Regions from separate parts of the Microbacterium sp. zg-B185 genome, predicted to be linked through region 2. Evidence: predicted binding sites of a transcription regulator. Region 2 holds the regulator's gene; the other holds the start of a gene.
The links. The regulator HspR, encoded in region 2, represses chaperone genes until heat shock. The targets are predictions, from matches to a motif close to AAGTTGAGTCNNNNNGACTCAACTT.
Positions count from the first base shown of each region.

Region 1: the regulator HspR is predicted to act here: its motif matches at 6,324-6,348, upstream of QNO12_RS10695 (ATP-dependent Clp protease ATP-binding subunit).

Region 1 is NZ_CP126739.1:2,217,388-2,231,641, forward strand. It holds gene QNO12_RS10660 (molybdopterin-dependent oxidoreductase) at 1-378, shown strand, start outside; gene QNO12_RS10665 (FAD-binding oxidoreductase) at 375-1,157, shown strand; gene QNO12_RS10670 (DUF6510 family protein) at 1,157-1,414, shown strand; gene QNO12_RS10675 (heme-binding protein) at 1,416-1,883, shown strand; gene QNO12_RS10680 (VOC family protein) at 1,964-2,335, shown strand; gene QNO12_RS10685 (DUF3817 domain-containing protein) at 2,350-2,814, opposite strand; gene QNO12_RS10690 (EI24 domain-containing protein) at 2,895-3,635, shown strand; gene QNO12_RS10695 (ATP-dependent Clp protease ATP-binding subunit) at 3,726-6,299, opposite strand; gene QNO12_RS10700 (UBP-type zinc finger domain-containing protein) at 6,496-6,864, shown strand; gene QNO12_RS10705 (Dyp-type peroxidase) at 6,871-7,830, opposite strand; gene QNO12_RS10710 (hypothetical protein) at 7,900-8,643, opposite strand; gene QNO12_RS10715 (hypothetical protein) at 8,640-8,819, opposite strand; gene QNO12_RS10720 (glucose-6-phosphate dehydrogenase) at 8,975-10,342, shown strand; gene QNO12_RS10725 (serine hydrolase domain-containing protein) at 10,381-11,421, opposite strand; partial or broken gene QNO12_RS17025 (TetR family transcriptional regulator) at 11,637-11,726, shown strand; partial or broken gene QNO12_RS17030 (hypothetical protein) at 11,939-12,106, shown strand; gene QNO12_RS10735 (SGNH/GDSL hydrolase family protein) at 12,420-13,409, shown strand; gene cls (cardiolipin synthase) at 13,742-14,254, shown strand, end outside.
Region 2 is NZ_CP126739.1:3,434,194-3,448,447, reverse strand. It holds gene QNO12_RS16370 (MarR family winged helix-turn-helix transcriptional regulator) at 1-98, shown strand, start outside; gene QNO12_RS16365 (MFS transporter) at 171-1,547, opposite strand; gene QNO12_RS16360 (cation:proton antiporter regulatory subunit) at 1,693-2,181, shown strand; gene QNO12_RS16355 (cation:proton antiporter) at 2,191-3,390, shown strand; gene QNO12_RS16350 (GNAT family N-acetyltransferase) at 3,397-3,966, opposite strand; gene dnaK (molecular chaperone DnaK) at 4,207-6,087, shown strand; gene QNO12_RS16340 (nucleotide exchange factor GrpE) at 6,090-6,707, shown strand; gene QNO12_RS16335 (DnaJ C-terminal domain-containing protein) at 6,724-7,713, shown strand; gene QNO12_RS16330 (heat shock protein transcriptional repressor HspR) at 7,768-8,283, shown strand; gene QNO12_RS16325 (MmcQ/YjbR family DNA-binding protein) at 8,341-8,745, shown strand; gene QNO12_RS16320 (potassium channel family protein) at 8,822-9,550, shown strand; gene QNO12_RS16315 (AI-2E family transporter) at 9,547-10,611, shown strand; gene QNO12_RS16310 (hypothetical protein) at 10,659-11,273, opposite strand; gene QNO12_RS16305 (glycosyltransferase) at 11,464-12,684, shown strand; gene QNO12_RS16300 (glycosyltransferase) at 12,691-13,929, shown strand.

The DNA of each region.
Region 1 (14,254 bases), 1.2 Mb from region 2:
ACCACCGACATCCACTGCGTCACGCACTGGAGCAAACTCGAGATGCCCTGGCGGGGCGTTCCGCTGGACAAGATCTGGAAGAGCGTCCAGACCGAACACGAGTACGTCATGGCCCACTCCTACGGCGGCTACACGACCAACCTCCCGCTGGAGGATCTGCTCGACGGCAAGAGCTGGGTCGCGTTCGAGGCCGACGGGGAGCCCCTGGATCCGGAGCACGGCGGGCCGGCACGGCTGCTGGTACCGCACCTGTACTTCTGGAAGAGCGCGAAGTGGGTGCGCGGGCTGGTCACCATGCCCGACGACGACCCGGGGTTCTGGGAGCAGAACGGCTACCACCTGCACGGTGACCCATGGCTGGAGGAGCGGTACTGGTGAGCGGGCCGGCTCCGGCGGATGCGCCCCCCGCGAAGGCGCACCGGCGGGCGGGCTGGCACACGGCGACCGTGACCGACTCCCGGCCGGAGACCCCGACGGCGCGGCGCATCGCGTTCGAGGTGCCGACCTGGCCGGGCAACGACGCCGGATCGCACCTGGATGTCCGCCTGACCGCACCCGACGGGTACCAGGCCACCCGGTCCTACTCGATCGCCTCCTCGGGCGAGGGCACACGCGTCCTCCTCGCCGTCGATGAGCTGCCCGACGGAGAAGTCTCGCCGTTCCTGGTGCACGACCTGCGTGAAGGGGACCAGGTGGAGATGCACGGGCCTCTCGGTGCGTACTTCGTGTGGACGCCCCCACCGGCAGGCGAACCGTCCCGGCCGGTGCAGCTGATCGCCGGCGGCTCCGGCGTGGTCCCGCTGTTCGCGATGGCCCGCGCGCACGCCGAAGCGGACGATGCGACCGAGTTCCGCCTGCTGTACTCGGCACGCACGCCGCAGGACGTGTTCTTCCGCGCCGAGCTGGAGCAGCTCACTGCCGCCGCTCCCGCGCTGTGGCTGGATTTCGTCTACACCAGACAGGTTCCGGAGGGGTGGCCGACCGGTCCCGGCCGGATCACCCGCGAGGTGCTGGACGCGGCGACGCTGCCCGCGGCATCCGACCCGCTGGTGTTCGTGTGCGGCCCGACGCCGTTCGTGGAGACGGTGGCGGGGTGGCTGGTCGAGTCCGGGCACCGGCCCGGCAGCGTCCGTACCGAGAGATTCGGAGGCTCGTGATGACGAAGTTGGATGGAAACGTCCTGGCCGGACGCCTGGTGGACATGCTCGGGTGGGATGCCACCACGGCGGAGGCCCGCTGCACCACGTGCGGCACGCACGGGATGATCGCGGTCGCAGTCGTGTACGCGACGGCGATGGGCACGGTCGCCCGCTGCAGCCACTGCGACAGTGTGCTGGCGACGTTCGTCGAAGGCGACGGTGGTCGCGTCTGGTTCGGCATGCCCGGCATCAGCGCCCTGGAGGTGAGCCGCTGACATGCCCGATCTTCCGGTGTTCACCATCGAGGATCTCGAGGCGGTCCCCCCGTTCGACCGCCCCGCCTTCGACAACGACGACGCCGTCACGCTCGGCCTGCTCGCCGTCGAGATGATCCGCAATCACGGCGGCAATCTCGCCGTGCGCATCGTGCTGCGCGGAGACGAGGTCTTCCTCGCCAAGCTGGGCGCCACCGGCCCGGTCAACGATGTCTGGCTCGCCGGAAAGGCAGCCGTGGCGGAACGGTTCGGCGAGCCTTCGCTGCTGGTGCGACGGCGGCACGAAGCGGCCGGCACGCCGTTCGCGGAACGAACCGACCTCGACCACGACCTCTTCCGCGCGCACGGCGGGGCGGTGCCGATCTTCGTCGCGGGCGAACTCGTCGGCACCATCACGATGTCGGGCGAACCGGATGTCATCGACCATGCCGTCGCGGCGGAGACCCTCCGGCGCTTCCGGTCCCTCTGACCGCGGATCCGGACCGGACGTGTCCGCGGTGGTCCCTACAGTGGGCCCCGGCGCACCCGCGCCGGAGGAAGGGCAGCGACATGGACTGGAAGATCGAACTCGTCGTCGTGCCGGTGACGGACGTCGATCGTGCGAAGGATTTCTACGGCATGATCGGCTTTTCAGCCGATCATGACCAGGTGCCGTTCGACGGGCTCCGCTTCGTGCAGATGACGCCCCCGGGATCGGCGTGCTCGATCGCGTTCGGCGAAGGCCTCGGTATCGACCTTCCACCCGGGCAGCAGAACACGATCCAGGTCGTCGTGCCGGATGCCGATGAGGCGCTCGCGCACCTCCGCTCGCTCGGCGTGGAGGCCAGCGGCGTGGACGACCAGGCGTGGGGTCGTTTCGTGACCTTCGACGATCCGGACGGGAACACCTGGACGCTGCAGCAGCTGCCTGCCCGCGACTGACCCGGCCGGGGCTGCTATTCGCGCCCTCCCGGCGGACCCAGGACCAGCAGCACCACAAAGACCGCGATCACGGCCCCGGCGATCAGCAGTGCCAGGATCCACGGACGGCGCAGCAGCACCCGCATGAGGCGGTCGTGCCATGCGGCATCGCGCGGATCATCGGATTCCGCGACCCGCCACGCCCCGGAAAGCCGTCCCGTGCGGTCGAGCCAGAGTTCGGTGGGGATGGTCGCGTACGGAATGATCGCGCTCACCACGGCGATCGCCGTCGGCCCGACGCCCCACCGCTGATTCTTGGCGACCAGGATGGCAGTGGCCCCATAGGAGAGGAAGACGAATCCGTGGATGCCGCCGCCGACCGTCACGGCGAGGGGAACGTCCAGGGTCGCCCTGATGATCAGCCCGGTGATCAACAGGGTCCATGAGATGGCCTCGGCGACCGCGAGCGTGCGGAACAGAGTTCGGGGTGCGCGGAACACAGGTCTCCTCTGCGGGTGGCGGAACGTACGAGCCTACGCGGGTCCGGGACCCGCCTCCGCGCGCCCGTAGGCTGTCAGCGATGCGCGAGTTCATCGGAGGGATGGGGCTGCTCGGCCGCGGGTTCGCCTATTGGCGTCGCAGGCCCGGCCTCATGGCGCTCGGACTGATCCCCGCCGGGATCGTCGCGGCGGTACTGCTGGCCGGACTGATCGCCCTCGGTGTCGCGCTGCCCGGGCTCACCGTCGCGATCACCCCGTGGGCGGATGGCTGGCCGGGGCTGTGGGCGACGGTCGTGCGCGTCACGATCGGCACAGCCATGGTGGGCGCTGCGCTCGTGCTCGTGGCGGTCTCGTTCACCGCGCTGACTCTGATCGTGGGCGAGCCGTTCTACGACCGGATCTGGCGGTCGGTCGAGCGTGACCTCGGGGATGCCGAGATCGACGCCGATGCGGGCTTCTGGCGGTCGGTGCGCGATGGTGTCGGATTGTTCCTGCGTGGTGTGCTGGTTGCCGTCTGCGCGGCGTTGGTGGGGCTGATCCCCGTCGTCGGCGGAGTCCTCGGGGCGGTGCTGGCCGTGCTGCTGACCGGCTGGCTGCTGGCCGAGGAGCTTTCGTCGCGCGCGTTATCCGCTCGGGGTGTGCAGCGCGCACAGCGGCGCGTGCTCATGAGAGCCAACCGTGCCCGCGTGCTGGGGTTCGGCGTCGCCACCCAGCTGTGCTTCCTGGTGCCGCTCGGAGCGGTCGCCACGATGCCGGCGGCCGTGGCGGGGTCGACGGTTCTCGCGCGGTCGCTTCTGGACAAGAAGCCGGTGGAGCACTGAGCCGTGTCCGGCCCGCGGACGCACCGGCCCCTCGGACACGAAAGAACGTGCGCCGCGATTGCGGCGCACGTTCTTGTCATGCAGGGATGATCAGGCAGCGACCGGGAGCACCTGTGCGCGGGAGACCATGACTGCGCCGTCCCGTGCGTCGACGGTGACAGCCCCGCCGTCGACAAGCTCGCCGTTGACGAACAGCTCGGCGATCCGGTCATCCACCTCGCGCTGGATGAGGCGGCGGAGCGGGCGAGCGCCGTACTCGGGCTCGTAGCCGTTGTCCACCAGCCAGTCGATCGCGGCGTCCGTGACCTGGAGTGTGACCTCGCGTCCGGCCAGCCGCTGCTCGGTCGCCCCGAGCATCAGCCGCACGATCTCGCGCAGCTGCGCTCGGGCCAGCTTGCGGAAGAGCACGATCTCGTCGATGCGGTTGAGGAACTCAGGTCGCATCGCCTCGCGAAGCTTGCCCATGACGCGGTCGCGCAGATCCTTCTCGCTGCCGAACCCGGTCTCCCCGCCACCATCTGCGACGAACCCGATGGCACCCGATCGGGAGGCGAGGAACTCGCTTCCGATGTTCGAGGTCATCACGATGACGGTGTTGCGGAAGTCGACGGTGCGACCCTGACCGTCGGTCAGGCGGCCGTCATCGAGCACCTGCAGCAGCAGGTTGAACACGTCGGGGTGCGCCTTCTCGATCTCGTCGAACAGCACGATCGAATAGGGGTTGCGCCGCACACGTTCGGTCAGCTGACCGGCCTCGTCGTAGCCGACGTATCCCGGAGGGGCGCCGACCAGCCGCGATACGGTGTGCCGCTCGCCGAACTCGCTCATGTCGAACCGGATCACGTTGCCACCTGTGCCCGTGCCCGTGGAGGGGTCGTCGTACAGGCTCGCGGCCAGGGCCTTGGCCAGCTCGGTCTTGCCGACGCCGGTGGGGCCGAGGAACAGGAACGATCCGACCGGCCGGCGGGCGTCGCCCATGCCGGTGCGGTTGCGACGCACGGCCTTGGCGACCGCGGTGACCGCGTCATCCTGGCCGATCACCCGCGCGTGCAGCTCGTCCTCGAGGGCGGCGAGGCGCTCGCGGTCGGTCTCGGTGAGCCGCTGAACCGGAATGCCGGTGGCGCGGCTGATCACGGCGGCGATCTCCGGCTCGTCCACGACCGCGGTCGGGGCGGGCTGCGAGGTGGCCTGGTTCAGACGCTCCTGGACCTCCGCGATCTGGTCGCGGATGCGGGATGCCTCTTCGTACTTCTCCGCTCCGACGGCGGCGTTCTTGTCCGCCTCCAGCTCGGCGAGCCGGGCCATCAGTGCCGAGACATCCACCTTGACGCCCAGCCGGAGGCGCAGACGCGCGCCGGCCTGGTCGATCAGGTCGATGGCCTTGTCCGGCAGGACGCGGTCGGAGACGTAGCGGTCGCTCAGCTCGACGGCCGCGCGCAGAGCGTCATCCGTGTACGTGACCGCGTGGTGCTGCTCATAGGCGGGCCGCAGTCCGCGCAGGATCAGCACGGCATCCTCTCGGCTCGGCTCCGCGACGCGGACCGGCTGGAACCGGCGCTCCAGTGCCGGGTCCTTCTCGATGACCCGGTACTCCTTGAGGGTGGTCGCACCGACGAGGTGCAGATCACCGCGGGCCAGGCGGGGCTTGAGGATGTTTCCGGCATCCATCGCACCCTCGCCGCCGCCGCCGGCACCGACGACGGTGTGCACCTCGTCGATGAAGAGGATGAGCTCGCCGGCCAGGCTGGAGACCTCGTCCATCGTGGCGGTCAGGCGCTCTTCGAAGTCGCCGCGGTACCGGGTACCGGCCAGCATGGCGGGCAGGTCGAGCGAGATCACGCGCTTGTCACGCAACTGCTCGGGCACCGCCTCGGCGACGATGGCCTGGGCGAGGCCCTCGACGATCGCGGTCTTGCCCACACCGGCCTCGCCGACCAGCACGGGGTTGTTCTTCGTGCGCCGGCTGAGGATCTCGATGGTCTGCTCGATCTCGTCCTCGCGGCCGATCACGGGGTCCAGCGAACCCGCGCGTGCACGCGCGGTCAGGTCGGTGCCGAACTTGTCGAGCATGGGCGTCTGGGAGGCCGCGGCATCCTGACCCTGCTCGGTCACCGGCTCGCCGGTGGGAGACACGGTCTGGCGCGCGCCCTGAAGCAGCGCGTCCGCCGTGACGCCGGCCTGGGCGAGGATCTGCCCCGCCGGGGCGTCCTGGCCGAGGACGAGCGCGAAGAAGAGGTGCTCGGGGTCGACGTAGGTCGAGCCGGAGGAGCGCGCCACCTGGAAGGCGTGGAAGAGCGCGCGCTGCACGGACGGGGTGATCACGGCGCCTTCGACGTCGGCCGGGTCGGATGACTGCGGCAGGCGCTGCTCGGCGGCGCGCGCGATCGCGGCCGGGTCGGCGCCGATGCGCTGCACCGCGTCCTTGGCGGGCGATTCGCTCACGAGGATGCGCAGCACGTGCAGGGCGTCCAGCTCACGCTGGCCGCGCTCCAGCGCGAAGGCGCCGGCCTGCTGCAGGAACTGCTGTGTGCGCAGGCTCAGGAAGCGCGTCAGGTCGATGGACCGCGACGCGCGGGCGCGCTCACCATCGAGGTAGCGCGCAAGGAACTCGTCGAACGCACTCGAGCCGTTTTCGGCATCCTGGGGTGTGAAGTCTTGGGGCATTGTCTCTGGAATCTCTCCTGATGAAACTTGAGTCTTGCTGTGTCAAGTTTAGGTACTTGAGCCAACTCGTATCAACTTAAACGATCTACCGCCGAGGGTATTCCCAGCATCCGCGGGGCGGTTCGCTTTCGCACACGCTGTCGTCCGTCTCTCGGTAGCATCGCGGGAAGGCCACATCCTCCGGCGAGGAGCAATCATGACCGAACTGTCGGACTACATCGATCCGAGCGTTCCGCCCAGCGGCGATGGCTGCGTGGAATGCGACGAGACCGGCTCGTGGTGGGTGCATCTGCGCCGTTGCGCGCTGTGCGGGCACATCGGCTGTTGTGACGACTCCCTGAACAAGCACGCGACAGAGCACTTCCGCGCCACGGGGCACCGCATCATCCGCAGCTTCGAACCCGGTGAGGACTGGTTCTGGGACTACGTTGCCAACGAATACGCGCGCGGTCCGCGGCTCGCGCCGCCGGAGAGCCACCCGCTGAGCCAGACCGTCCCCGGTCCCGCCGATCGGGTGCCGGCGAACTGGCGAGCAATCCTCGAGGCCGCGGCCGAGGCGGACTGAGTCGCCTCAATCCGAGAACGAGTCCAGGACGTCGTTCGCGGGAGCGAAGAACGTTCCCCCGGTGACAGCGGAGGACACGTCCAGGATCCGGTCGTAAGAGCCGACCGGGCGGCCGAGGAACATGTTGCTCAGCATCTGCTCGATCACCCACAGGTCCTTCGAGTAGCCGATGAAGTATGTGCCGAATTCGCCCTGACCGGGGCGGCCGAACGGCATGTTGTCGCGCAGGATGTCGTGCTCCTCGCCGTTCGCGTCGACGATCGTCGCCAGGCCCTTGTGTGATGGGCGCGGGAGAGTGGCATCGTCCAGCTCGACGTTGTCCGCTTTGGTCCGCCCGATGATCTGCTCCTGGACCTCGGTGGACAGCGCCTGCCACGCGTCCAGATCGTGCAGGTACTTCTGCACCACGATGTAGCTGCCTCCCGCGTGCGGAGGATCATCGTCTCCGACGAGCGTCCACTCGATCACTCCGGAGCCGGTGGGATTCTCCGTGCCGTCGACGAAGCCGAGCAGGTCGCGGGAGTCGAAGTAGCGGAACCCGATCGTCTCGTCGGCGACGGCGACCGCATCGCCGAGGGCGTGCAGCAGCAGTCTCTCGAACTCGAAGCACATGTCGGCGCGCTCTGCACGGATGTGGAAGAAGACATCACCCGGCGTGGCCGGCGCCGAGTGGGCACGGCCGCGTACGGCCACGAAGGGGTGCAGCTGGGCGGGCAACGGCAGACCCGTGACGGCCGACCAGACGTCGTGACCGATGCCCACGTTGCACGAGAGTCGGCCACCGAGATCGCGGAAGCCCACGGTGCGGACCATACCCCCGACGTCGCCGAGCACGGCCCTCACCCGCTCGGCCGCCCCATCGGCATCCGTGAGCACCCCGGTCAGGAAGACGGCGGCGCGCGAGAGGGGGGCGCCGATGCTCTGCGGTTGGATCGGCACGCGATCGTGGGTGTCCCCCATGCTCATGGTCGCAGTACAGGAGCGCCCACTCCCGGGGCGGCGTTCCCCGCCGGATGCCGCCGCAGACGTGATCGATCAGCCGTCCGACCCGGGGTCGGTGGTCGGGGTGGGCAGCGGGGCGGGCGCCACGCCCGCGGACGGCCCGAAGCGTATCCACGCGCCGGCCGCGCACTGGTAGAAGGCGACGACTTCGGTGTCGATGAAGATGTCCCCGTCGGTCTCGCACGCATCATTCGCCGGTGTGCCGACGCCGAGGGAGATCTGGGTGCCCGGCGCACCTGGCGCACCCGCTTCGCCGGGAGAGCCGGGCTCGCCGGCCGCGCCCTCGGGACCGGTCTGGCCGGTGAGGTGCTCAGCCGCCGCGGCGCGGATGTTGCCGACGTTCACCCACTCCCCGTCCTGGAACAGATAGAGATCGGCGGTGGAGATGTCGATGTAGACCTCGCCCTCGTCGCCCTTGCCGGCGGCCGGGACACCGGACCCGGCGCGGACTGCGGCACCTGCCGGGAGGATCTCCTCGAGCGCGTCCTCATACTCGTCCGTGCTGGGTTCGCTCGTCGCCGTGGGCGTGGTGAGGGGCTCCGAGACCGGCGCGGACTCGGCCGAGCGTGCGAGCGTTGCGCCCAGGAAGGACGCCACGAACGACAGTGCGATGACCGCCACCCCGATCCAGATCAGCGCGGTGCGGGTGACGCCCGGCGCCGGGGCCGGCCGCGGCTCGGCGGGCGCAGCGGGCGGGCGCGTGATCGGCGGCGTCTTCTCGTTCGCGGGCGGATGCGTGACGGGCGGGGTGGGCGGCTGTTCCTCGTCTCCGCTCACGGCCGTTCCCCGCCGGGGGACCGACCCGAGACCGCGGCGGCACGGGCGTGCACCGCGGACAAACCGTATTCGTACTGGTACTCGGCGGCACGTCGCCGCCGCCGCAGGGCGGCGATCCCCACGGCCGCCGCGGCGGTGGCGATCACGACCGCGGCTGCCCGCGCCTTCGGCTGCATGCCCGACACGGTACGCCCGGAGCGGGCGGCGGGACAACCGTGCGCCGGACGCGGATGACCCCCAGCGAGAACAAGCAGAGCGCGCGGAACTAGCACCGGCGGCGCGTGCGCACCAGGGGGCGTCGCGTCAGGCGAGCGCGACCTACCCTCGGCTTGTGACCAAGCGCAATGTGCCGGAGAGCGTCAGCATCCTGATCCTGGGAGCCGGCGGCGACCTGACCAAGCGTCTGCTGCTTCCGGGGCTGGCGAGTCTGCTGTCCGCGCACGACTACGACGTGCAGGTGCTCGGCGCCGCGCAGGAGGAACGCACCGACGAGCAGTGGCGGCAGCTGATCCGAGACAGCTTCGGACAGGTCACCGATCCACAGAACGCCGACCGGTATCTCGAGTCGGCACGGTACATCACCGCCGACGTCACCGACCCCGAACAGCTGCGCCTCCTGATCCAGGCGTGCGACCACACGCCGATCATCTACTTCGCCCTGCCGCCGGCCGTCACCGCCCGCGTGTGCGCGGCCCTGCGGCAGCTCGACCTCCCCGCAGGCACCCGGCTCGCCCTCGAGAAGCCGTTCGGCACGGATCTGACTTCTGCCCGCGCTCTGAACCGCCTCATCGCGCAACTCGTGCCGGAAGAGCAGGTGTTCCGCATCGATCACTTCCTCGGGATGTCCATGGTGCTCAACATCCTCGGACTGCGTTTCGCGAATCAGTTCTTCGAGTCGGTGTGGAACGGCCGCCGCATCGAGCGCATCGAGATCGTGTACGACGAGCTGCTGGGCCTGGAGGGACGCGGCGGCTACTACGACCGCGCCGGTGCGCTGATCGACATGCTGCAGAGCCACCTGCTCGAGGTGCTCGCGCTCATTGCGATGGAGCAGCCACCGCGGCTGAACGAAGTGGAACTGCGATCGAACGCGGCCCAGATCCTGCGCGCGACCCACGTCTGGGGCGACGACCCGGCAGCCTCCAGCCACCGAGCACGCTATACGGCCGGCAAGGTGGGCGATCGTTCGCTGCCTTCTTACACGGACGAGCCGGGTGTGGACCCGGCGCTGAAGACCGAGACGCTCGCGCAGGTGACGCTCGAGGTGGACACCGCACGGTGGCGGGGCGTGCCATTCGTGCTGCGGTCGGGCAAAGCGCTCGGGAAATACACCACGCAGGTGCGCGTGCGCCTGCGGCCGGTCCCGGAGATCCCCGGATTCGGCGGCGCACCGGCCCCGGACTCCATCATGCTCGACCTCAAGTCCGGGGCGGTGGAACTGGGGCTGACGATGAACGGGAGTGGCGATCCGTTCACCCTCGAGCGCAGCACGCTGGTCGCGAAGAAGGAGCTCGGCGACCTCTTGCCCTACGGCCAGGTGCTGCAGGGCATCGTCGAGGGCGACCCGCTGCTTTCGGTGCGAGCCGACATGGCAGAAGAATGCTGGCGCATCTTCGAGCCGGTGATCAGCGCGTGGCGCAAGGACGAGGTCCCGCTCGAGGAGTACCCGGCGGGGTCTCTCGGCCCGAAGGGCTGGTGAGCCCGCGCTTTGCGGGGTGAGCCTTGCACCTCCTCCCGTCAGCTCTCGTCCGCGAACTTCCCGCGAACCGTCCCGTCCATGGCGTCCGCGAGGGCGTAGATCACCGGCCAGGCGCCCTCTGAGCTGTTGCCGAGTACGGTCACCGTGGTGCGCGTTTCGGGGATGTGGGTGGACCGGAATGATGCGCCGGCGTCGTAGCCCTCCAGGATCAGCGAGGAGTTGCGGCGGCCGAGCCACAGCCCCATCCCGTACCGCTTGTGCTCCGACGGAACGTCGAAGCGAGGACGAATCATCTCCGCCAGGGAAGACGGCGACACGATCCGGCCGTCCAGTAATGCGTTCCAGAACCGGTGCAGGTCGTCCGCAGTGAAGTACATCCCGCCGTCGCCGTTGCCTCTGACCGGGAGATGCAGCACGTTGGTGCGGTTGCCTTGCTCGTCCAGGTAGCCGAGCGCAGCATCCCCGGGGAGGTCATCGGAGCGGAGGAATCCCGAGCCGGTGAGCCCCGCCCGATCGCAGACCTCGGTGTGGACCAGTTCATGAAAACCGCGGCCGGCCACCCGCTCGGCGATGAGCGCGAGCACCACATACCCGCCATTGCAGTAAGAGAATCGTGCGCCGGGCGGGAACTTCTGTGGGAAGCCGTCGAGGGCGGGCAGGAACGCCTCGGTTTCTGCGAGCAGATGCAGCGGAATGGAGAAGACGTAGTCGTCGATCTCTCCGTCGCCGTCCTCTTCAAGGTAGTCGCCGATGCCGGAGGTGTGCGTGAGCAGGTGCTCGATCGTGACCGCGTCATCGATCAGAGGCAGGTCGTCGCCGAGGATCGGACGCACCCGGTCCTGCAGGCCGAGCGTGGCGTCCTCGACCAGTCGCATGATCATCAGCGCGGTGACGCCCTTGTTGCCGCTCGCGGCCGAGATGCGGGTGCTCGGGGTGTTCGGCACGCCGAGGGCGCGGTTCGCGAACCCCTCGCAGCGCTCGAGCGTGCGCCGGTCGCCGACATCGACGGTGAGCACGCCGGTGAACGACTCCGCTGCGATAGCGGCGTCCAGCGCTTCGGGGGTGAGGGGAATGGTCATGGCGGACTCCGTGACGGCGGGGATGGGGTGAAAACTCATGCCGATCGAGTCCAAAAGAGGATGCCGGACCCGGCGGGATGTGCCTCTTACGCTACTTCTCCCCCACCCGCGCGAAAGGTCCTCAGCGGCGGACTCGCTCTGGCCCCTGCTACGTACCGCAGGCTCTCTCCTATGACCCCTAGGTTTGAGTTGGGTCGAGGGAAGGAAGCGGCCGAATGGCACGAGCGGGGCTTACCGGCGACCGTTTGGCGCAGGCAGGTTTCGAGCTGGTCGATGAGATCGGCTTCGAGCGGGTGACCATCGCCGAGCTTGCGCGGCGCTTCGGAGTGAAGCCCGCGAGCCTCTACTCTCACCTGCAGGGCTACGACGACCTCAGGACGCGAATCGCGTTGCTGGCCCTGGAAGAGATCGACGAGAGAGTGTCGGATGCTGTTGCCGGGCGAGCCGGCAAGACGCACTCCGCGGCCTCGCCGACGCGTACCGCGACCTTGCCGCGACCCACCCCGGCCGGTTCGCAGCCGCCCAGCATCCGCTCGATCGCGAAACCGCCATCGCCAGCGCGGGCGCCCGTCAGCCACAGCGAATCCGCGCGATTCTGCGGGCATACCCGCTGGCTGAGATGGAGCAGGTGCATGCGATCCGGATGATCGGCAGCACCATTCGCGTTTTGTGGCGTTGGAACTGAGCGGAGGCTTCAGCCACAGCGCTCCCGGCGCCGCAGCGAGCTGGGATCGCATGATCGACGCGCTTGATGCGCTGCTGCACAACTGGCCGACTACCGACTGAACGAGAGAGGACGCATGTCCGTTCACCCTTTGATGAGCATCCCGATCACCGCCGACCTCATCCGCGGCGCGGCGGAACTTGAGCACACCGACCGCGGCGAACTGCCGCACCGCCTTCCGGCCTGGGCGCTGAAGCAGGGCGCGGACCCGCAGCTGGCAATGGTGGAGGCGCAGTCGTCGGGGGTGCGGATCGCCTTCACCACGAGGGCGACGGTGATCGAGCTCGATCTTCTGCGCTCCCGCACGACCTACGCGGGTCTGCCGCTGCGGCCTGATGGCGTGGTCGAGCTCGTCGTGGACGGCGAGGTGGTTGGGCTCTCCGCCACGTCCGGCGGCAACACCGTGACTCTCGACATGTCGACCGGGGCCGCCGAGCGAGTGGCCGGAGCGGTCAGCACGGCCCGGTTCGACGGCTTGGCGGATGCGATGAAGTCGGTTGAACTGTGGCTTCCGCACAACGAGAAGGTTGAGCTGGTCGAACTGCGCGCGGACGCCGTTGTCGAGCCGCGACCGAGTTCGGACCGGCCGGTGTGGTTGCACTACGGCAGCTCGATCAGTCACGGGTCGAATGCGGCGCGCCCGACCGGGATCTGGCCGGCGGTGGCGGCGCGAAAGTCCGGGCTCGAGTTGGTCAACCTGGGCTTGGGCGGGAGCGCGATGCTCGACCAGTTCGCAGCGCGCACCATGCGCGACGCCGAGGCCGACCTGATCAGCCTGAAGGTGGGGATCAACCTGGTGAACGCTGATCTGATGCGTATGCGGGCTTTCCGGCCGGCGGTCCACGGGTTTCTGGACACGATTCGGGACGGGCATCCGTCGACCCCGCTGCTGGTGGTATCGCCGATCTTCTGCGAAATTCACGAGGACACCCCCGGGCCGGCTGGGTTCGATCCGGATGCTCTTGCCGTCGGTGCGGTGCGTTTCCGGGCGACCGGCAGCCCCGCGGAGGTTGCGGCCGGAAAGCTGACGTTGACGGTGATCAGAGCAGAGTTGGAGCGCATCGTTCGGGAGCGACAGGAGGCCGACCCGAACCTGTTCTACCTCGACGGCCGCGAGCTGTATGGTGCGGATGACGCGGCCAGGTTGCCGCTGCCGGACGCGCTGCATCCGGATGCCGAGACCCATCGTTTGATGGGCGAGCGCTTTGCGCAGTTGGCATTCGCGGAAGGCGGACTGCTGGCCGCAGTTGCGGCCCAGCGGTAGATGACGCTCTGGCGCACCCCGTAGACGAATCCGCACGCGACGCCACCCGAGGTCGTCCAACTCGTCGTTCAGCTCCGCGCTGAACTGATCGCTCGCGGGTTCGATGCCGGGCCGGTCGGGCCGGAGAGCTCCTGGTTCTTGACGCGATCATCCTGGTGCTCAACGCGCTGGGCCAGCTCTCACTGCTGTCCGCTCAGCCCTGGCTCTCGAAAGCCCTCCTGGCCGTCGATATCCTCGTCATCTAGGCACTCATCGTCCACGGGCGCGAGCTCACAGTGCGAGCGGACAGCTGAATAGACGGTACGGACGAACCGCACGAAGATCGGACTCGCATGAATCTTCTCGGCCCTGTACTGGGACCCGGCCTCGCCTGGATCGCCATTCTCATCCAGGTGGCCATCATCATCGCCGCGCTGATCTTCATCCCGCGCGACCGCAAGCCCACCGCGGCGATGGCGTGGATCCTCCTGATCATCCTCCTGCCGCTGTTCGGTCTCCTGTTCTTCCTCCTCATCGGCAACTTCAAGCTGCCGCCGAAACGCCGCAACGAACAGGCTCGCATCAACGAGATCATCGAGAAGAGGGCCACCGACCTCGACCTGCCGTCGCCGAATCTGGACTGGCCACGGTGGTTCGAACGGGTGACGCAGCAGAATCAGCTGCTGACCGGCCTGCCGGCCATGCGGGGTAACAAGGCGACACTGATCGGCGACTATCAGGCTTCGATCGACGCCATGACTGCGGAGGTGGACACGGCGGCCAGGTTCGTTCACGTCGAGTTCTTCATCGTCGCGTGGGATGACACCACCCACAACTTCTTCAGCGCGATGGAGCGGGCCGTGGCC
Region 2 (14,254 bases):
GGAATGCCGTCGACTCGGCGCTCGCCTCGTTCAGCGAGCAGGAGCGTACCGAACTGGCCCGCCTGCTCACGAAGCTCGCGGACTCCTGGCCGAAGTGAGCGCGCCGACCGCGCAGCGACCCTCGCCGCCGGGGCGCGACGACCCGCGCCAGGCCTGAGCCTGCCGGGGCGTCAGTCCTTCAGCCGCTCCTGCACGGCCTTCACCGGGATCAGCAGCAGCAGCCCGACTGCCAGGACCAGCACGATGCCCAGGATGCCGAAGTACGCGGCGCCGAACACCGACACGAACACGGCGAACATGGTCGGCGCCAGGAATGAGACCGCGCGGCCGGTCGTCGCGTACAGGCCGAACACCTCGCCCTCACGACCCGGCGGGATGATCCGCGCCAGGAACGTCCGCGAGGCGGACTGAGCCGGACCGACGAACAGGCACAGGGCGAGCCCCGCCGTCCAGAACACGATCTGCCCGCCGTCGTGCAGGAAGAACACGAGCAGGCCGGAGATGATCAGGCCGACCAGGGCGGCGACGATCACCGGCTTGGCCCCGAGCCGGTCATCGAGGGCACCCACCAGGATGGTCGAGACGCCGGCGACGACGTTGGCCGCGATGGCGAAGATGATCACCTCTCCGGGGGAGAAGCCGAACACGGATGCCGCGAGCACGCCGCCGAACAGGAACACGCCCGCCAGGCCGTCGCGGAAGACGGCGCTGGCCAGCAGGAACCACACCGTGTGCCGCGACTCCCGCCACATCTTCGCGATGTCGTGTCCCAGGCGCACGTACGAGGCGAAGAACCCGACGCGCTGCCGCCGGACCCCTGCGCCGCGGTACTCGGGAACGGCGAACAGGACCGGCAGCGCGAACAGCCCGAACCAGGCCGCCGAGACCAGCACCGCGGCCCGGACCGGCAGCCCGTCGCCTTCGGGCACCCCGAACAGTCCCTCGATGAAGCCGAAGTAGACGATCAGCAGCAGGACGATCCCGCCGATGTAGCCCATTCCCCAGCCGAAGCCGCTGACCTTGCCGATCGAGCGCGGTGTGGACACCTGCGAGAGCATTGCGTTGTAGTTGACGCCGGCGAACTCGAAGAACACGTTGCCGCCGGCGACCAGCAGCAGTCCGAGCCAGAGGAAGGACGGGTCGGGCTCCACGAAGAACATCGCCGCCGTCGCGGCCACGACGATGTACGTGTTCACCGCCAGCCACAGCTTGCGGCGCCCCGAGGTGTCCGAGCGCTGCCCGGTCACCGGTGCGAGCACGGCGATCACCAGCCCGGCGCCGGCCAGCGCCCAGCCCAGCAGCGCCTCCACCGTGCCCGTCGGTCCGAAGGCCGAACTGGTGAGGTACACCGTGAAGACGAAGGTGGTCACGACCGCGTTGAACGCCGCCGAGCCCCAGTCCCACAGGCCCCAGGCCAGCACGATGCGCTTGCGGGTGCTGGATGGACGCTCCTCCGCGGCCATCGCCGTGGCCAGCGCATCGGTCGGGGTGACGCCGGAGAACTGCGGCCCCTCAGGCGTCGTCCCACGAAGATCAGGATCGCTCATGTCCGTCACGGTAGGGCCCTTCGGTGAACGGCGGGTGCGGCAGTGCACGCGGGCCGCGTCTCTGCGGCCTGCTCAGGCTACCCCGGCATGCACCGCCTGGCGGAAGCGACGACGCCGGTACCGCGGACGGTGCCATTATGTACGCATGCCTGCCCACGTCGAACGCGCCGAGCTGCCTGGAATCGGTGTCCGCCACGACATCGTGACCGAGGAGGGCCGCCGGCTCTCGGTACTGAACCTCCGCGACGGCGGCCGTCAGATCGCGCTGTCCGATGAGGACGATCCCGACCGTGCCGGCGAGACGATCACCCTCAGCGACGACGAGGCGATCGCCCTGTCCGAAGTGCTCGGCGCCTCCGTCCTGCTCACCGAACTGGCCGGTTTGCGCCATCAGGTCGAAGGCCTCGCCGTCGAGCAGATCCCGGTGCGCGCCGACTCTCCCTTCGTGGCTCGCCCGCTCGGGGACACCAGAGCCCGCACCCGCACCCGATGCTCGATCGTCGCGATCGTGCGGGCGACCGAGATCCTGCCCGCTCCGGGGCCGGACGACGTTCTGCGCAGCGGCGACTTGCTCGTCGTCGTCGGCACGCGTGATGGCCTCGACCACCTCGTCCGCATCGTCAGCGGCACCTGATCGCAGCGGATGGCCCACAGCGCGCTCGTCCTCGTCGAGATCGGCGCGCTCATCCTCGGGATCGGGCTGCTCAGCCGGCTGGCGTCTCGCCTGGAGATCTCACCGATCCCGCTGATCCTGCTGGGCGGTCTCGCATTCGGCGAGGGTGGATTCTTCCCCTTCACGCAGGGCGAGGAATTCATCGAGATCGGCGCCGAGATCGGCGTCATCCTCCTGCTGCTTATGCTGGGACTGGAATACACCGCACGCGAACTGGTCTCCAGCCTGAACGGATCGAAGGCCGCCGGCCTGATCGACATGGCGCTGAACGCGGTTCCCGGGGCCCTGCTGGCGCTGCTGCTCGGCTGGGGCCCGGTCGCCGCGGTCGCGATGGCGGGCATCACCTGGGTCTCCTCGTCCGGCGTCGTCGCCAAGGTCCTGCAGGACCTCGGCCGTCTCACCAACCGCGAGACGCCCGTCGTGCTGTCGATCCTGGTCATCGAGGATCTGGCCATGGCGTTCTACCTTCCGGTGCTGACCGCGCTCCTGGTCGGGACCGGCCTGCTGGCCGGCACCGTCTCGGTGGTGGTCGCCCTCGCCTCGGTCGCGCTGATCCTGTACGTCGCGCTGCGCCACAGCAGGATCGTGTCCCGCCTCGTCTGGTCCAAGGAGGCCGACGTCCTGCTGCTGTCGGTGTTCGGCCTGACGCTGCTGGTCGCGGGCCTCGCCGAGGGCGCCAACGTGTCGGCCGCCGTCGGAGCGTTCCTGGTCGGCATCGCGATCTCCGGGCCTGCCGCCAAGCACGCGCAGCGCGTGCTGACACCGCTGCGGGACCTCTTCGCGGCGGTGTTCTTCCTCTTCGTCGGCCTCTCCACCGATCCCGGCGAGCTGCTCTCGATGCTCGTGCCGGCGATCCTGCTCGCGATCGTGACGATGGGCACCAAACTCCTGACCGGCTACATCGCCGCGCGGCGCGCCGGCATCGGTGAGGCCGGACGCTGGCGCGCGGGCTTCGCGCTGATGCCGCGCGGCGAATTCTCCATCGTCATCGCGGCCCTGGCCGTCGCGGCCGGCGTGGACCGGTCCCTCGCCGCCCTCGCGACGGCCTATGTCCTGATCACGATGGTGGCCGGCCCGCTCCTTGCCCGCATCCCGGATTCCGGCCGGTTCATCCAGACCACCCGACGCATCGAGGCCAAGCGCCACGCGGGTTCCGCCACGGCCGGTTAGCGGCGCTCAGGCGCGCCGCGCGGACCACTCCTGCTCCAGCATCGCGTAGACGCCGGTGTCGGCCCACTCGCCCTTGAACCACATGTGCTCGCGGAAGTGCGCTTCACGGCGCATCCCGAGTCGTTCGCACAGCGCGACGGATGCCGCATTCCGAGGGTCCAGTTCGGCGAAGACCCGGTGCAGGCCGAGCTCGCCGAACGACAGGTCCAGGAGCAGTCCGGCGGCCTCTCGGGCGTAGCCGCGCCCCTGGAAACGAGGATCCAGGAGCCAGCCGAGCTCGCCGGCCTTATCCGGCACGCTGGCGAGCCTGAGATACATGGTCCCGATCAGCTGCCCTGCGCTGTTGCGGATCGCGGGCTGAAGGTAATCGTCCGGCGCGGCCAGGCGCGTGGCCGCGGCATCCCGGTCCAAGACGTCCCGCACGCGCTCCGGCGAGCGCGGCTCGTAGAGCAGGTAGCGGCAGACCTCGGGATCGGACTGGATGGGGTACAGCGCGTCGAAGTCGTGGGGGCGGAGCAGATCCAGGCTCACCCGGTCGCCCTGAATCGGCTCTCGGAACTCCCACGGCAGGGGCATGGGCCCATCCTGACAGCCGGAGCCGTACGCCGCAGCCTGCGTGCACCGGAGACCGCAAAGTTGAGCCATTCCTTATCAAGTTCATTTGACAGGCTCGAGCGACCTCCGGTAACCTTGAGTCATCGCGGCTCAACCCCTTCGAGGCCGAGGCTCACGTCTCCGGTTCGGGGTTGCCCGCCAACGACTTCACACCACCCGGGGTCCGGATTCGTCCGCCCCTGAACAAGGAGAGAGAAACACATGGCCCGTGCTGTTGGAATCGACCTGGGAACCACGAACTCTGTCGTGGCCGTCCTCGAGGGCGGCGAGCCGAAGGTCATCGCGAACGCCGAAGGCTTCCGTACCACCCCGTCCGTGACCGCGTTCACCAAGGACGGCGAGGTGCTGGTCGGCGAGACCGCCAAGCGCCAGGCCGTCACGAACGTCGAGCGGACCATCTCGTCGGTCAAGCGCCACATGGGCACCGACTGGAAGTTCGACGTCGACGGCAAGAAGTGGACCCCGCAGGAGATCTCTGCGCGCATTCTGGGCAAGCTCAAGCGCGACGCCGAGGAGTATCTCGGTGACACCGTGACGGATGCCGTCATCACCGTGCCCGCGTACTTCAACGACGCCGAGCGCCAGGCGACCAAGGAAGCCGGTGAGATCGCCGGCCTGAACGTGCTGCGCATCATCAACGAGCCGACTGCGGCCGCCCTCGCCTACGGTCTGGACAAGGGCAAGGAGGACGAGCTCATCCTCGTCTTCGACCTCGGTGGCGGAACGTTCGACGTGTCCCTGCTGGAAGTGGGCAAGGACGACGACTTCTCGACCATCCAGGTGCGCTCCACCGCCGGTGACAACCGCCTCGGCGGTGACGACTGGGACCAGCGTCTGGTGGACTACTTCATCAAGCAGTTCAAGGACACCACCGGTGTGGACGTCTCCCACGACAAGATCGCGCTGCAGCGTCTGAAGGAGGCCGCGGAGCAGGCCAAGAAGGAGCTCTCCAGCTCCATGTCCACCTCCGTGAACCTGCCCTACCTGTCGCTGACCGACAGCGGACCGGTCTCGCTGTCCGAGACGATCACGCGCGCGAAGTTCGAGGACCTCACCAAGGACCTGCTGGACCGCACGAAGAAGCCGTTCGAGGATGTCATCCGCGAGGCCGGCATCAAGGTCTCCGACATCGACCACGTCGTGCTCGTGGGTGGATCCACCCGCATGCCCGCCGTCGCCGAACTGGTCAAGCAGGAGGCCGGCAAGGAGCCCAACAAGGGCGTCAACCCGGACGAGGTCGTCGCCGTGGGCGCCGCACTGCAGGCCGGTGTCCTGCGCGGTGAGCGCAAGGACGTGCTGCTGATCGACGTCACCCCCCTGAGCCTCGGCATCGAGACCAAGGGTGGCATCATGACGAAGCTGATCGAGCGCAACACCGCGATTCCGACCAAGCGCAGCGAGACCTTCACCACGGCCGATGACAACCAGCCGTCGGTGGCGATCCAGGTGTTCCAGGGCGAGCGCGACTTCACCCGCGACAACAAGCCGCTGGGCACGTTCGAGCTCACCGGCATCGCCCCCGCGCCGCGCGGCATCCCGCAGGTCGAGGTCACGTTCGACATCGACGCGAACGGCATCGTGCACGTGTCCGCCAAGGACAAGGGCACCGGCAAGGAGCAGTCGATGACGATCACCGGCGGCTCGTCGCTGCCGAAGGAGGACATCGAGCGCATGGTGCGCGAGGCCGAGGAGCACGCGGCCGAGGACAAGAAGCGCCGTGAGTCGGCCGAGGTCCGCAACCAGGCCGAGACGCTGTCGTATTCGATCGACAAGCTGATCAAGGACAACGACGACAAGCTGCCCACCGACGTCAAGACCGAGGTGCAGGCCGACGTGGACGCGCTCAAGGCCGCGCTGGCCGGCGAGGACGACGACGCGGTCAAGACCGCGTTCGACAAGCTGAACCAGAGCCAGGGCAAGCTGGGCGAGGCCATCTACGCGTCCGGTCAGGCTTCGCAGTCCGCTCCGGATGCCGGGGCCGATGCTTCGGCCGGCGCCGGCGCCGCGGACGGGGCCGCCTCATCCGATGAGGATGTGATCGACGCCGAGGTCGTCGACGACGAGGACGAAGAGAAGAAGTAGCCATGACGGACAAGAACTTCGAAGAGCACAGCGCTGATCGCGAGCCTGCCGACGAGGTTCGACCGGACGAGGAGGGGTCGGAGGCGCAGGTCTCCGGCCCCGACTCGCAGCCGGGCGAATCCGACGAGGGCTGGACGGTCGAGGACATCCTGAACGCCGCGCAGACCGTCGATGCCGCGTCCGAGGACGCCGGTGCCGCCGACCCGGATGCGCCCCTGATGGTCGACCTCAAGCGGCTGCAGGCCGAGTACGCCAACTATCGACGGCGCACCGAGGACCAGCGCGAGCGCGAGATCGAACGAGCCAGGGGCGAGGCCGTGAAGGGTCTCCTGCCGGTGCTCGATGATTTCGACCGCGCCGACAAGCACGGCGATCTGGTCGAGGGCAGCCCCCTCGCGGCGATCGGCGACAAGGTGCGCGCGCTGGCCGAGAAGCTGGGTGCCGTCGCGTACGGCGTCGTCGGAGAACCCTTCGACCCGCAGCAGCACGAGGCGATCTTCCAGGCGCCGACACCGGGGACCACCGAGCCGACGATCCTCGAGGTCGTCGAAGTCGGCTACCGCCTGGGTTCGGTCGAACTGCGGCCCGCGAAGGTGGTCGTCGCGGTGCCGGCCGAGTAAGCAGGAGGATCACTGGATGGCCAGTCAAGACTGGTTCGACAAGGACTTCTACAAGGTCCTGGGTGTCGATAAGAGCGTCAGCGAGGCCGACCTGAAGAAGACCTACCGCAAGCTCGCGCGCACGTACCACCCCGACTCCAATCAGGGTGACGCGAAGGCGGAGGCCAAGTTCAAAGAGGTCAGCGAGGCGTACTCGGTGCTCTCCGACCCGGAACAGCGCAAGGAGTACGACCAGATCCGGGCGATGGGCTCGGGGGCTCGTTTCACGGCGGGCGATCAGCCCGGCGGGTTCGAGGACGTCTTCAGCATGTTCGGGCAGGGCCGTGGCGCCCGCCAGGCGGCGCCGGAGGACTTCGACGACATCTTCAGCATGTTCAACCAGCAGCAGGGCGGCGGTTTCGGCTCCGGTCGGTTCGGCCAGCCCTCGGGCGGATTCCGCGGGTACGGCGGCCCGCGCCGGGGCGCCGACGTGACCGCCCGCACGACGATCGATTTCATCACCGCGACCCGCGGCGAGACGATCACGCTGCAGGGCGAGGACGGCAAGCCGTTCAAGGTGAAGATCCCCGCCGGCGTCGCGGACGGCCAGAAGATCCGCCTGCGCGGGCGGGGGCGTCCGTCCCCGGATGGCGGCGAGTCCGGTGACATCGTCGTTCAGGTGGCGGTGCGACCGCACCCGGTGTTCACCCGGGAGGGGCTCAACCTCCGGGTCACCGTGCCGGTGACCTTCACCGAGGCTGCGCTCGGCGCGACGATCGAGGTGCCCACCCTCGGCGGCGATCCCGTGAAGCTGCGCGTTGCGCCCGGCACGCCATCGGGCCGGGTGCTGCGTGTGAAAGGCCGCGGCGTGCAGACCGGGAAAGGCACCGGAGACCTCCTGGCCGAGGTGCAGGTCGCGGTGCCGTCGCATCTGGACGAGGCGGCCCGCGAGGCGCTTCAGCGGTTCCACGATCTGGAGCCGAAAGAGAACCCTCGCGCGGACCTGATGTCGAAGGCGCGCGGATAGCCCGCAGCGGGCTGAGCAACGAGATCCAGTGAGAGAGGGGATGAGGTGAGAGGGATGGCTGACCGAGAGATCGACGAGGACGCCCCGATCTTCGCGATCGCCGTCGCCGCCGAACTCGCCGGCATGCACCCGCAGACTCTGCGGCAGTATGACCGGCTCGGCCTGGTGGTTCCGGCCCGCACGCGGGGCGGATCGCGCCGCTATTCCACGCGGCATGTGGAGCAGCTGCGCGAAGTCGCCCGTCTCTCCTCCGACGGCATGAGCCTGCCGGCGATCGCCCGCATCATCGAGCTCGAAGATCGCGTCCGCGAACTGCACCATCGGGTCAACGATCTCGAGGCCCGCATGCGCGCCGAACTGGAGAACCGCCCCGGTGCGCGCGTCTTCGCCGCCGGGGCCACAGGGTCGGTGATCACGCTGCGTCAGGGCCGACGGGTGCGGCGTGCGACCGACATCGTGGTCTGGCGACCGCGCCTGGCACTGGAGAACGTGCCGGACGCGCCGGACGGGACGCCGGAAGAGGCGGTGGGTTCGCGCGGCGGAGTCGGCGCAGCCGAGACCCAGGGCTGAGTCCGGCGCGCTCCGGAGAGGCTTGGCGGCGGAGGCGGGAGCGAGCACACTGTCGGTATGCCCACTCTGGCCGATGTGCGCACGATCGCGCTGGGCTTTCCGGAGACGTTCGAGAAGGTGGACGGCCATCGCGGCGGCGCGGGCTGGCGCACCGCGGACGGCCTGTTCGTCTGGGAACGCGGTCCCAGCAAAGCCGACCTCGCCGCGCTGGCGGAGCTGGGCAGGTCCTGGCCGGAGGGCGCCGTCGTGGGGGTGCGCACGGACGGGCTGGAGGGCAAGGAGGCGCTGCTCGGCGCGTACCCCGATGTCTTCTTCACCATCCCGCATTTCGACGGCTACCCGGCCGTCCTGGTCCGCCTGGACATCATCACGCGGGACTTCCTGCGCGAGGTGATCACCGACTCGTGGCTTCTGAAGGCGCCCAAGCGGCTGTCCCGGGGCTGGCTGGCAGAGCACGAGTGACGCGGGGGTGCGGTGCGGTCGCCGCCGCGCCGCGCGGGATCCGGCATCCCGCCGGTGCCGGTTCTAAAGTTCGGGCATGACCGAGGAGCGGTGGCGGCAGCTGACCTACTGGCCGCTTCTGGTCTCCTCGGTGATCTTCATCGTGGTGTACTCCTGGCAGGTGATCGCCGACCTTCAGGGCACCGCCTATCTGGTCGCACGCGTGTTCATCCTGCTGACGTGGGTGAGCTTCGCCGTCGACTACACCGTGCGGCTGGGGTTGGCTCACCCGCGCGGTCCGTGGTTCCGCAGGCACATCTTCGACCTTCTGGTCGTCGTCCTTCCGGTCCTCAAGCCGCTGCGCCTGCTCAAGGCGCTCACCCTCGTCCACATGCTGCAGCAGACCGCGGGCACCGCCCTGCGCAGTCGCATCGCGATCTACGGATCCGGTGCGGCTGCCGTGCTCATCTGGGTCGCGGCCCTGGCCGAGCTCGAAGCGGAGCGCGGAGCGGCCGGCGCCAACATCGAGACCTTCGGCGATGCGATCTGGTGGGCGTTCGTCACCGTCACGACCGTCGGCTACGGCGACTTCTATCCGGTCACCCCGTGGGGCCGCACGATCGCGGTGCTGCTGATGTGCGGAGGCGTCGCGCTGGTGGGTGTGGTGACGGCGACGCTGGCGTCCTGGGTGCTGGAGCGGGCGGCCATCGGCCGGGACGCCGACGAGCCGGCCACCCGTGGACAGCTGCGCGATGTGGCGCACAAGATCGACGACATCAGCGCTCGCCTGCCACGCCCGCCCGCCGAGAACGCGGACGCACGATGAGCGATTCCGGCCGGGTTCCCCCGCCCGCGATGGCGCCCTCCCTACGGCTTCTGCTCGGCTTGGCCGCAGCGGTGATCGCGCTCGCCGGCCTGTTCTTCGCCCGCGAGCTGGTCGGCCCGCTCGTGCTGGCCGGCGTCATCGTGATCATCTGCCACCCGGTCCGGCACGGGCTGGAGCGCCACCGCTGGCCGCGCTGGCTGGCCACGACCGCGGTGATCGGCCTGGCCTACCTGATCCTGGCCGTCCTCGGGGTGCTGCTGTTCTTCGCGGGCACGCAGTTCGTCCGACTCGTCGGCGACTACACCGACCAGCTGCGCGACGCGGCCGGCGGCTTCGTCGACTGGCTCGGAACGGTGGGCCTGAGCGATGAGGCCTCGGATGCCGCGGCATCCGTCTTCGAGCCGTCGAGCATCGTGTCGGCGGTGACATCCGTGGGCGGAACGGCGGTAGGGATCCTCACCGCGATGTTCTTCGTCCTGGCGTATGTGATCTTCATGGCCGTCGACGGGGCCCGCTACAGCCGAGCCGAGGCGGCCTTCGGCACCGCCGCGACCCCCGTGGTCCATCGCATCCGGCTCTTCAACTCCGGCGTACGCCGCTACTACGTCGTCAACGCCACCTTCGGGGCTCTGGTCGCGGTCCTCGACGGACTGGCGCTGTGGGCGATCGGGGTCCCGGCACCGGTGGTGTGGGCGATCCTCGCGTTCGTGACCAACTTCATCCCCAACATCGGCTTCGTCATCGGCCTGATCCCGCCCGCACTGCTTGCCCTGGTCGTCGGCGGCTGGCCGCTGATGCTCGTCGTGATCGCGATCTACAGCGTGGTCAACGTCGTGCTGCAGGTCCTGGTGCAGCCGAAGTTCGTCAGCGACGCGGTGGATCTCACCCTCACGCTGAGCTTCTTCTCGGTCATCTTCTGGACCTTCATCATCGGCCCGCTCGGCGCGATCCTGTCGATCCCGCTCACCCTGCTCGTGCGCGCGCTCGTGCTGGACGTCGACCCGGACGCGCGCTGGCTGCGCTGGCTCTCCGGGGACACCGCCGGCACGGCGCCGCGCTGAACCGCAGCGCCCTCCGCGGAGCGCGGCGTGCCGGCCGCGCGGATGGCTCAGGGCTCGATCCGCAGGACCTCCGGGGATTCGCCGACCGCCAGGTCATCCACGATCCGCAGGGTGCGCGCCAGATCGTCGACGGCGCCGATCACCGTGCCGAACCGCTCGCGGTCGCCGCACACCGCGGTGACGGTCACGAAGTGGGTGCCGGTATCCCATGTGTACGTCGCGAACGGCGGCGTGCGCTGATCCGGGGGCAGCGGGATCACCAGCTTCTCGCCCATGCCGAGGTACGTGCCGCGGAACGACTCGGTGTCGTCGTACTCCATCGGCAGCGAGGCGCGCGCGGCGCGCAGCTGTGCGGTGGCCTCCTGAACCTGAGCCATCACCACCAGCAGTTCCGGGTCCGCCTTCCACACCCACACCAGCACGCGGCCCGCCGCGCGGCGCATCAGGAACGGGGTGGCCTGGCTCATCGCCCACGCTGCGAAGCCACCGCGGCGGCGCGGACTGCCGCCGTCGGCCGGCGTCCCGGACGCGCCGAGCGCACGCGTGGCCTGATCGAGCAGCATGCCGATCGCGGCCTTGCGGTGCCGGCGACCGCCGAACATCAGGGAACCGGTCACGGCGACCCAGCGGTTCGGGTCGGCATCAGCCTGAAGTCGGGGCATGCCTCCAGGGTACGAGGTGGGAGCACCGCATCCGCCGCCGATCGCACCGCGCCGGCGGGGACCCCGGGCGGACATCGGACCCGGCCACGGTGCTTCCCGGCCTCCCACAGACCCCTCCGCTAGAGTTGAAGCGCGCACGCACCGACCTGTGCGACCCGCCCCCAGCGCAGAGATAGGCAACCAGCATCCCGTGACCCCGTCCGAGACGCCCGACGATCCCCGCGCCGACGGGCCGGACACCCGCCGACCCCTCGCGGTCCTGATCGGCGCCGACACGTTCGCTCCGCACGTCAACGGCGCAGCGCGGTTCGCCGAGCGCCTCGCCGCCGGCCTGGTCTCGCGCGGGCACGAGGTGCACGTCATGGCGCCCAGTGCCACGCACTGGACGCGCGGAACCTCGACCGAGATCATCGAGGGCGAGCCGATGACCGTGCACCGACTGCCGTCGTGGCGCTGGTATCCGCACGACTGGCTCACCTTCGTGCTGCCGTGGATGTCCAAGCACCACGCCCGACGCGTGCTGGACGAGGTCAAGCCCGACGTCGTGCACATCCAGTCGCACATCGTGATCGGCCGCGGGCTGTCCCGCGAGGCGCGCAAGCGCGGCATCCCCATCATCGCCACCAACCACGTGATGGCCGAGAACGTCCTGGATCACACCACCCTGCCGAAGGCCTTGAACGACGTGATGGTCAAACTCGCGTGGGCGGACGCGAAGCGCACCTTCGGCATGACCCGCGCGGTGACCACACCCACTCGCCGGGCGGCGGATTTCCTGGAGTCGACCATCGACATCCACGGGGTCATCCCGATCAGCTGCGGCATCGATCGCTCCAACTACGTCCCCGACCTGACCCCGCGCGACGCCAACCGCATCCTGTTCGTCGGCCGGCTCACCACCGAGAAGCACATCGACGTCCTGCTCAGGGCAGCGGCACAGCTGGATGCTGGGCTGGACGTGCACGTGGATCTGGTCGGAGAGGGGGATCAGCGCAAGAACCTCGAGCAGCTCGCGCATTCCCTCGGCCTGGACGCGCGCGTCCGCTTCCACGGACACGCCCCCGAGGAGGAGCTGCGTGCGCTGTACAGTCACGCCAGCGTCTTCGCGATCGCCTCGATCGCCGAACTGCAGTCGATCGCGACCATGGAGGCGATGGCCTCCGGTCTGCCGATCGTGGCCGCCAACGCCGTGGCGCTGCCGCACCTGGTGCACGACGGCGTGAACGGGTACCTGTTCGAGCCGGGCAACGTCCAGGAGATGTCCGCGCGGCTCGCGGACGTGCTCACCGCAGCTCCCGAGGAGCGCCTGCGCATGCAGCGGGCCTCGCTCGACGGCGTCGTGATCCACGACATCAACCGCACACTCGACACGTTCGAGGCGCTGTACCGCGGCGACCCGATTCCGGAATAGGTGCCGATGCACGTCGTGATGTTCGGCGATCAGCACGTCGAATCCCTCGGCGGGGCGCAGGTCTCGATGCGGTTGCAGCGGCGCTTCCTGGAGCGTGCCGGCCACACCGTGAGCATCGTGGCGCCGCGGATGCACGGCCCCCGCGCCGGCATCGCGGACGACGCCTACATCGATACACCCTCGATCCCGCTCACGGTCGATCGCGAATACTCGATGTCCTGGCCCGGGCGCCGCACGGACCGGTTCGTCGACGCCGCCCTGTCCGGTCGCCCGCCGGTGGACGTGGTGCACGTCCAGGGTGACTTCTGGGGCGCATTCATCGGCCACCGCTTCGCGGCGCGGCACGGACTGCCGGTGGTGCACACCATGCACAACCGCGTGGACGTCGGGATCGAGGCCACCGCGCCGTTCCCGGGTGTGGTGCTGCGGAGCCTGAACGCGTGGCAGCGGCGCGTACTCGCGCCGGTCGGGCGCGGCGCTGCGGCCGAGCGCGACCGGACCGCAGCGAGCACCGGGCTGGACGGCTGGGCGTACCTGCGCCGCTTCGCCGCGCGGTCGCAGGCGGTCACGGCGCCGTCATCGCATTTCGCGCGGCGGCTGGAGCAGCACGGCGTGACTCCCGGCCTCGGGGCCGTGCCCGGAGTCGATGTCGTGTGGAACGGGATCGACGACGACGTGCTGGATGCCGCGCTCGCCTCCGAACCGGCCCGGCGGGCCGCGGGGCGACCGCGCCTGGTCTGGCTCGGGCGGATGAGCCCCGAGAAGCGTCTGCTGCCGTTCCTGGAGGCCGTTGCCGAGGCCGGGATCGAGGCGGAGGTGGAGATCATCGGCGGCGGGGGGCAGGAGGGTGCGGCGCGCAGGCTGGTGCAGCGGCTCACGCCCACGGCATCCGTCGTGTTCGCCGGTCGGCTGCCGTACGTCCAGACCCTGCACCGCATCGCCGCGGCCGACGCGGTCGTGCAGACCTCGATCGGCTTCGAGACGCAGGGCATGACGGTGTTCGAGGCCGCAGCGCTGGGCACGCCCGCGGTGGTCAGCGACCCGGATATCGCCGCCGAGCTGGGATCGGGCCTCTGGGCGGTGCCGGATGCCTCATCCGCGGCGCTGGCGGCAACCCTGCGCACCGCGGTCACACAGATCGCGAGCGGGCACGGCCCGATTCCGGACGGCTCTGTGCGGGACAGATTCCGGCAGTCGTCGCGCACCGCGGCGATGGTCGAGGTCTACCGGCGCGCTCGGGCCTGACCGGGGCAGCGGTCGTCAGCGCGGACCTGCCCGTGTGCGGCGCATGACTCCTGCACTCTGCGAGCAGTGGTGCCGGGGCGAGCCGGTATCCGGCCTTCCGCGATCGCCGATGGTGGCGAAGTGCAGGAGTTATGGGCCTGTGGTGGACGGGGACCGCTCAAGGAAGGCGCGTGTAGTCGGTCGGCACCCGGTGGTAGCCGTCCTTGGTCAGGGCGAGGACCGAAGCACCGATCGCGTAGGCGGCAATGGCGGCAACTGCAATGATCATCAACATGGCAGGAACGCTACGCTTGACCGAATCCCGCCACGAGTGGCAGGATGGCCA